Regions from separate parts of the Pseudoalteromonas maricaloris genome, predicted to be linked through region 1. Evidence: predicted binding sites of a transcription regulator. Region 1 holds the regulator's gene; the other holds the start of a gene.
What was found. Region 1 encodes LexA, which represses DNA repair genes until DNA is damaged. Its sites were predicted from a motif close to TACTGTATNNNNATACAGTA; they were not measured.
Positions count from the first base shown of each region.

Region 1 (4,216 bases):
ATCTCCCGTGACGACTTTACTCCCTTTCATTGCAGGGAAGACACCTGGTAGCCCAAGCCCGGTTGGTTGATGGCAAGCTGCGCAATAAGCCATGTAAGTTTGTTCACCAACCTCCATTAACTCTTCTTTCGAAAGGGTTTGTTGGGCAACTGCTTGTGACTCAGCCTCTGCTTTTGCTTTTTCAGCTTTAGCATCGTTGAGCCAACTATCAAATTTATCGGGACTTACGGCCTCGACAACGACAGGCATAAAGCCATGATCTTTGCCACATAATTCAGCACATTGGCCTCTGTAAATTCCTTCATCGTTTACCTTTGTCCATGCCTCATTTATAAAGCCTGGATTGGCATCCTTCTTCACCGCAAAATCGGGCACCCACCAAGAATGGATGACATCATCTGAGGTCATCAAAAAGCGAACTTTCCTATCGGTGGGAATAACTAAATGCTTATCAACTTCAAGCAGGTAATTTTCATTTTTTTCTTTGAGATCACTAATTTCATCTTTCGGAGTAGAGAGCAAAGAATAGAATTCAACATCATGCCCCATATACTCATAGTGCCATTTCCACTGAGAGCCTGTGACCTTAATGGTCAGATCAGCTTTACTCGTGTCTTCCATAGCAATAAGCGTTTTTGTGGCTGGTATTGCCATACCAATGAGTATCAGGAAAGGAATTGCTGTCCAAAGTATTTCCACTTTGGTGCTTTCATGAAATTGCGCTGCAACAACGCCTTTTGACTTTCTGTGTTTTATAAGCGCCCAAAACATAATCCCGAATACAATAACCCCAATGACGCAACATATTAGAAATATGGTCATGTGAAGCTCATACACTTGATGACTAATGTCTGTAACACCTTGCCTCATATTGTAAGCGCTGTTAGCAAGTGAGGGCATGGCGATTAGCACTGCGATGAATGCTACAACTAATCGACAAATTTTCATTTGACGTCTCCTTCAAGACAACTCGTGGTTGTCTTTTGTTATTATTGGATGACTGTCATATTGTCTATTTGTACATAGACTTACTGCACGACTATTAACCAATTAGTCAAAAAACAAACAAATTGCAAGATTTTCGAGAAGACCGACTTTAGAATCAAAACTGGGAACTATAGGGGGTAAAACAAAGAATGATGAAAAATAGTGTATAAAGATCAGAAAACTAAAAATATTACTAAATGATTAAAGTCACTATAATCATCCTACTTTCACATAGTTAGAAAAGTTAATTATCACTTTTTAAACAAAATATAGTTAAAGCAAGCGCAACTTTATATTTAACGCTACACTCGCTCTCATAAACTACATCCAGTCAGCACTTCGGATAACGCCGACAGCTAACCCTTCAATGGAGAAATTTTGATGCTCTAGATCCACTTCAATCGCTTTAAATTCTTCATTCTCAGCATGCAATAAAACTTTCTTCCCTTTCTTTTCAAAGCGTTTAACTGTCACGTCCTCTTCTACGCGAGCCACTATCACTTGGCCATTTTCAGCCACCTGAGTGCTGTGAACAGCTAGTAGATCACCATCCATAATGCCAATATCCTTCATGCTCATACCATTAACTCTTAAAAGGTAATCAGCATTAGGTTTAAAAAAACTCGCATCTACATTACAGTGGCTCTCTACATGTTGCTCTGCCAGAATAGGCTCACCAGCAGCAACACGGCCAATAATAGGTAAACCAAGTTGTTCGGATTCATCCTCTACAAGTCGAATCCCTCGGCTTGCGCCTGGGACCATTTCGATAACTCCCTTTTTCGCAAGCGCCTTAAGATGCTCTTCCGCTGCATTTGCACTCTTAAAACCCAAAGCATCAGCTATTTCAGCACGAGTTGGAGGCATGCCAGTATCTTTTATGAATACTTTTATTAATTCAAAGATTTGTTCTTGTCGTTTTGTTAGAGGACGCATTAACTGGTGTTCCATACAGTGGTTTATTTACTGTAAGTATATACAGCTCAAAAAAAATCGCAAATGTTTCTTTATTCGACATATTTTAAGTGTATTTGCTAATAGCATTAATTAGAGCACCATTAAACAAGAAGTGAAGTCTGTGCCTCAGAGCATAACCTACGACTCTACGCAATAAGAAATAGATTATTAAGATTTAGGGCTGATTAACCACCACCTACCATGTTGCACTATGCTGATACTGTGGTGGGAGCGAGTTCATCTCGCGAGGTTTTCTATATCCCAAACAGCAAAAAACCCGCTGCATTACTGCAACGGGTTTTTCTTATTTGGCCCTGGCGATGTTCTACTTTCACATGGGTAATCCACACTATCATCGACGCTGTTTTGTTTCACTTCTGAGTTCGGCATGGGGTCAGGTGGGTCCAAAACGCTATAGTCACCAGGAAATTCTGTTCATCAATGAAGTCTCCCTCATCAATGTAAATCCGGAAAAAGCTATTAAATTCTTTTGTCTACTTTAGTCTATTAACTTCTGTCACTTATAAACCACTTTGGCGTTGTATGGTTAAGCCTCACGGGTAATTAGTACGAGTTAGCTTAATGCCTCACAGCACTTCCACATCTCGCCTATCAACGTTGTAGTCTTCAACGGCCCTTCAGTTGACTCTAAGTCAAAGTGAGAACTCATCTCGAGGCCTGCTTCCCGCTTAGATGCTTTCAGCGGTTATCAGTTCCGAACGTAGCTACCGGGCAATGCAATTGGCATCACAACCCGAACACCAGCGGTTCGTCCACTCCGGTCCTCTCGTACTAGGAGCAGCCCCTCTCAATTCTCAAACGCCCACGGCAGATAGGGACCGAACTGTCTCACGACGTTCTAAACCCAGCTCGCGTACCACTTTAAATGGCGAACAGCCATACCCTTGGGACCGACTTCAGCCCCAGGATGTGATGAGCCGACATCGAGGTGCCAAACACCGCCGTCGATATGAACTCTTGGGCGGTATCAGCCTGTTATCCCCGGAGTACCTTTTATCCGTTGAGCGATGGCCCTTCCATTCAGAACCACCGGATCACTATGACCTACTTTCGTACCTGCTCGACGTGTCTGTCTCGCAGTTAAGCTTGCTTCTACCATTACACTAACCGTACGATGTCCGACCGTACTTAGCAAACCTTCGTGCTCCTCCGTTACTCTTTGGGAGGAGACCGCCCCAGTCAAACTACCCACCAGGCACTGTCCTCAACCCCGATTCAGGGGCCTAAGTTAGAACATCAACACTACAAGGGTGGTATTTCAAGGTCGGCTCCACAGAAACTAGCGTCTCTGCTTCAAAGCCTCCCACCTATCCTACACATGTAGGGTCAATGTTCAGTGCCAAGCTGTAGTAAAGGTTCACGGGGTCTTTCCGTCTAGCCGCGGGTACACAGCATCTTCACTGCGATTTCAATTTCACTGAGTCTCGGGTGGAGACAGCGTGGCCATGGTTACACCATTCGTGCAGGTCGGAACTTACCCGACAAGGAATTTCGCTACCTTAGGACCGTTATAGTTACGGCCGCCGTTTACCGGGGCTTCGATCAAGAGCTTCGCCTAAGCTAACCCCATCAATTAACCTTCCGGCACCGGGCAGGTGTCACACCGTATACGTCATCTTACGATTTTGCACAGTGCTGTGTTTTTAATAAACAGTCCCAGCCACCTGGTCACTGCGGCTCTCGTTTGCTTACAGAGCAAGTCTTTCACAAACAAGAGCGTACCTTCTCCCGAAGTTACGGTACAATTTTGCCTAGTTCCTTCACCCGAGTTCTCTCAAGCGCCTTAGTATTCTCTACTTGACCACCTGTGTCGGTTTAGGGTACGATTCAGTATGAACTGAAGCTTAGAGGCTTTTCCTGGAAGTAGGGCATCAACAACTTCACCACCTTAGTGGCTCGTCTCGACTCTCAGCCTTAGCAACCCGGATTTTCCTAAGTCACCAGCCTACAGCCTTTCACATGGACAACCAACGCCATGCTTGCCTAGCCTGCTCCGTCCCCCATCGCATTCATACCGAGTACGGGAATATTAACCCGTTTCCCATCGACTACGCTCTTCAGCCTCGCCTTAGGGGTCGACTCACCCTACCCTGATTAACATGGGATAGGAACCCTTGGTCTTCCGGCGGAGGAGTTTTTCACTCCTCTTGTCGTTACTCATGTCAGCATTCGCACTTCTGATATGTCCAGCATGCCTCCCGGCACACCTTCAGCCACTTACAGAACGCTCCCCTACCCCGCAGACAAAGTC
Region 1 is NZ_CP024625.1:3,788,211-3,792,426, forward strand. It holds gene coxB (cytochrome c oxidase subunit II) at 1-948, opposite strand, end outside; gene lexA (transcriptional repressor LexA) at 1,309-1,923, opposite strand; rRNA gene rrf (5S ribosomal RNA) at 2,257-2,370, opposite strand; rRNA gene CTT31_RS16895 (23S ribosomal RNA) at 2,488-4,216, opposite strand, start outside.

Region 2 (4,216 bases), 980 kb from region 1:
ATGTGGGTTACTTCCGGGATGTTGTGACTTTGTATGTGGAGTTCTCTAGTACCAATAACGATGAATATGCCAACTTTGGTGCAGGTACGCAAAGCGTGACCGACTTTAAAGATGATGGCCGAGAGTTTGATGAAAGACCCTTGGATGGAATTTTTACTGGTGAGTTTAAATTAAACTTTCCAGCGGGAGAGTGGCAGCCTGAATTCTTCATTGAAACGCCCATTCTAAAAAGGAGAGTGATCAAATCACCTATTGTTATCGCTGAGCCGCCATTCAACTTTGAATTGATGCTAGCGGGTGAAAACGAGCTTGAACATGGCCTTACTATTACGATAGACGACACGGTTGTGAAACCTGAGACCATATTGCTACAGGGCAAAATTTTCTACCCTAATGGTGAAGAGCAGATGTTTACCTTAGATGCAGAAGAGCGGCTTTATCGTCAGCTGCCAATCAAGAATTATGATTGGGGGCGTTATAGTGTAGAAATCTCCGCATTTGGTGAAAATATCAATGGCCGTGAGTTTATGGCAACGCTGCCAAATTACAATTTTGAAATTGAAAGACCCATTGAAAAAGTGCCTGAATTGGAAGCCGCTGCGTTACCAGCAGTGAAACAACCTGAGCCAGAACCAGAGCCGACAATAAGCACAGCGCTATTAGTCAGTATTATTGTTGCTGGTAACTTAGTTGTATTATTGCTCGGTTGGTTAGCCATTCGTATTCTGGTGCAAAAAAAGCCAATTAGACTAAAAGTACCAATGCCAAAGAATCCATTTAAGAAAACCGAAGAAGTCATTGATCTTGATGATTTAGGACCATCTGAAAATAACGCAGCAGGGAATGGTTCAAAAAATGACAAATCAGGTGATATTTTGAACCTTTCAATGAAAGATAACTAAAAAACACGGTTTTTTTTCAAAAAACGGTTGACTCATGAGGGGGTCATTCGTATTATTCACGCCGCTGTCAGGGAGCACACCTTACAGCAAACACTGCAAGAATATGACGCGGAGTGGTAGTTCAGTTGGTTAGAATACCGGCCTGTCACGCCGGGGGTCGCGGGTTCGAGTCCCGTCCACTCCGCCAAATTTCTTCGTAGTATCAATAAGTCGCGCTGGAGTGGTAGTTCAGTTGGTTAGAATACCGGCCTGTCACGCCGGGGGTCGCGGGTTCGAGTCCCGTCCACTCCGCCAATACTTATTACAAACGTGCATTTGCTTCTTATGGAGTGGTAGTTCAGTTGGTTAGAATACCGGCCTGTCACGCCGGGGGTCGCGGGTTCGAGTCCCGTCCACTCCGCCAACACTTCGAAGCAAAAAATGCGAATACTCAGTGGAGTGGTAGTTCAGTTGGTTAGAATACCGGCCTGTCACGCCGGGGGTCGCGGGTTCGAGTCCCGTCCACTCCGCCAATGTATCGCATAACTATATTCAAGCTTTATGACAGCTTGTTTACTCGCTGGAGTGGTAGTTCAGTTGGTTAGAATACCGGCCTGTCACGCCGGGGGTCGCGGGTTCGAGTCCCGTCCACTCCGCCAACACTAAAACGAGTAAAATAATGTCATTAAGATATCTCTGCGGAGTGGTAGTTCAGTTGGTTAGAATACCGGCCTGTCACGCCGGGGGTCGCGGGTTCGAGTCCCGTCCACTCCGCCATTTAAGATATCTTGCAAATCTATCACTGCGGAGTGGTAGTTCAGTTGGTTAGAATACCGGCCTGTCACGCCGGGGGTCGCGGGTTCGAGTCCCGTCCACTCCGCCAGTTTGCATTTTCTTCTAAGCAAGCTTCCTTTACAAAAATCAAAATACCAAAAAGCTCATTTACCGTTAGTCTTCCCTTTGTCATCACTATCAAGTAAGTTATTTTTCAACATCAGCTTATAATAATGTCGTTATAACTTTGCCAGTTGCAGCGAAGTGGTAGTTCAGTTGGTTAGCTGTTGACTAAGAGAAAGCGGTCTGTTGCGGCGGTTCGACGCTTCGATTCGAGTCCCGACTACTGGGCCAGTTTTCATTTTCTCTTCTTAGCAGTCTTCCTTTTGTCATCACAATCAAGTCACTTATTTTTCAGCATAAGCTTATAATAATGTCGTCATAACTTTGCCCGTTGCAGCAAAGTGGTAGTTCAGTTGGTTAGCTGTTACCTAAGTGGGTAGCATTCTGCTAGGTCAAAAGACGGTTATCTACGCGCCACACTCATTGTTTTACGTCTCAGTTCTTGTCGCCTTTTATACAAATAGACTAGGGCCTGTTGACCTTTGCTGTTTGATTTTTGTTCTTCTGAGTGTGTTTTGGTCGCGACGCTCGACTTGCCGCCTAGTAATCTAGGCAAAAGTTGAGCAACAATGAACAAAGCGCACTCAGATGAACCCAAAGGGCAGCGCTTGATTAGCATTTCTTCTGTGTTGCCCCACAAGGATGTGGGGTAAGGTGACTTTGCAGGAGCACAAAGTCTTTATCGCCAGACTTACATAGAATGACTATGCTACGCTGGCTCTGTCTTGTATAAATACCAATCAAACTGCTGCAAAACAAACTTGAAAGATCAACAGGCCCTAGTTGTAGACCTCATTTCTCCTAAGCAAAACACGATTAACTTAAAGCGCAAACTATGGTTATTTTTAACTCGCCTCTTTTCTAGCGATCTACTTGCGATCTGCCTTTATTTAAATATACTGTATATATAAACAGTGTCTGGTGATATATGGCGAATTATATAGATCTTCTTGAACGTAAAAACCTGCTTTGGCGTGGACGTGGACAGGCCTTGCAGCATGATGTCGTCAGTACTCGCTTTGCTGCACTTGATGATTTACTGTGCGGTGGTTGGCCGCAACAAGGTGTGATTGGTGTTAAAACTGCAATGGGAATAGGAGAGTTAAGGTTGATATTGCCCCATTTTGTGGATGATAACCGTTTGAAGGTATTAATTAATCCTCCAGGGCAAATACATGCCGCGGCATTGCATTATTTATCGTTAGATCTGAGTGAATTTATGATATTGCAGCCACCAAGTGAAAAAGAAGCACTGTGGGCTGCGGAACAATGTGTAAAAAGTGGTGCGTGTAGTGCGCTTGTACTTTGGCACGAAGCGCTTTCTATTGCTGCTGTAAAGCGTTTGCAGTTAGGTGCACAGGCGGGAGATTGTAGGTTATTTGCTTTGTACCAAGCGCAGTACGCCCAGACTTTACCATTTACACTTTCAGTGGTTTTACAAGCACAGCACAGCGGCTTGGATGTGATAGTAAAGAAGCACAAGGGGCACTTTGCACATCGCAGTCTTAAACTAGAGAATCCCCACTATTGGCCAGAGCTTGAAAAGCCGAATCTACCTCATGTTAGCGATAATATAGTTGCATTTTCGGGCTATGAGCGGCGTTTAACGAGCTAGTTATGTGGTTATATCTCTATTTTCCTATGCTGCAACTAGAGGGAATGACAAAGCAAACGGTTTCCGGTGATTTTGTTACACCCGTTGTTATTATTGATGGCCGCAAAAACCAGATAGTGCAGTTAAATGATGCAGCGCAGCAGCGAGGTATAAAAATAGGAATGGGCCTTGGGACTGCTTGTGCATTGTGTACACAGCTTCATGTTTTGCCCTACGACGACTTGCTAGAAAGACAGCAGCTATTAGAAATTGCCAATATGCTTTATCAAGTAAGTGCAGATATTGTAATCGATGAACCTAATGGCCTTGTGCTTAAAGTCGATTCTATGCTGTCGCTCTATCATGATTTGCCAAGTTACTGGCAAGTAATATCTGGACAATTAGCGCAGCTTGGCAAGAGTTATTATTACGGCATGGGTGAGTCCACAATAATGGCTAAACTCTTGGCGCGAGAGTATTGCAATGCGCTTGTGTTAACTCCGTGCCAAAAGCGTCATTACTTGGGGAAAATAGGACTAACACGTACAAGTCTAGACAGTCGGGTGGTTGAGCTGCTTGCTCGCACCGGAGTTAAAAACGTGGCGCAGTTAGAGCTGTTTGCACTCAGTGAGCTGGCTAAACGTTTTGATACTGAACTCGTACATTATGTCGGCTGCTTGTTTGGAAAACTAAAGGAAACCCTTAACTATTACCAACCTGCGGAAACCTTTGAGCTTACTGCACCTTTACTTTACGAAGTCGAAGTAATGGCTTGGTTAGAAAAGCCAATCGAGCATTTGCTATCGCGTTTAGCATTATTCCTACAGCAACGTAACTTAGTAAC
Region 2 is NZ_CP024625.1:2,806,788-2,811,003, reverse strand. It holds gene CTT31_RS12360 (TIGR03503 family protein) at 1-902, shown strand, start outside; tRNA gene CTT31_RS12355 (tRNA-Asp) at 1,013-1,089, shown strand; tRNA gene CTT31_RS12350 (tRNA-Asp) at 1,120-1,196, shown strand; tRNA gene CTT31_RS12345 (tRNA-Asp) at 1,229-1,305, shown strand; tRNA gene CTT31_RS12340 (tRNA-Asp) at 1,338-1,414, shown strand; tRNA gene CTT31_RS12335 (tRNA-Asp) at 1,464-1,540, shown strand; tRNA gene CTT31_RS12330 (tRNA-Asp) at 1,582-1,658, shown strand; tRNA gene CTT31_RS12325 (tRNA-Asp) at 1,688-1,764, shown strand; gene CTT31_RS23560 (hypothetical protein) at 2,182-2,397, opposite strand; gene imuA (translesion DNA synthesis-associated protein ImuA) at 2,707-3,393, shown strand; gene CTT31_RS12315 (Y-family DNA polymerase) at 3,396-4,216, shown strand, end outside.
Region 2: the regulator LexA is predicted to act here: its motif matches at 2,676-2,695, upstream of imuA (translesion DNA synthesis-associated protein ImuA).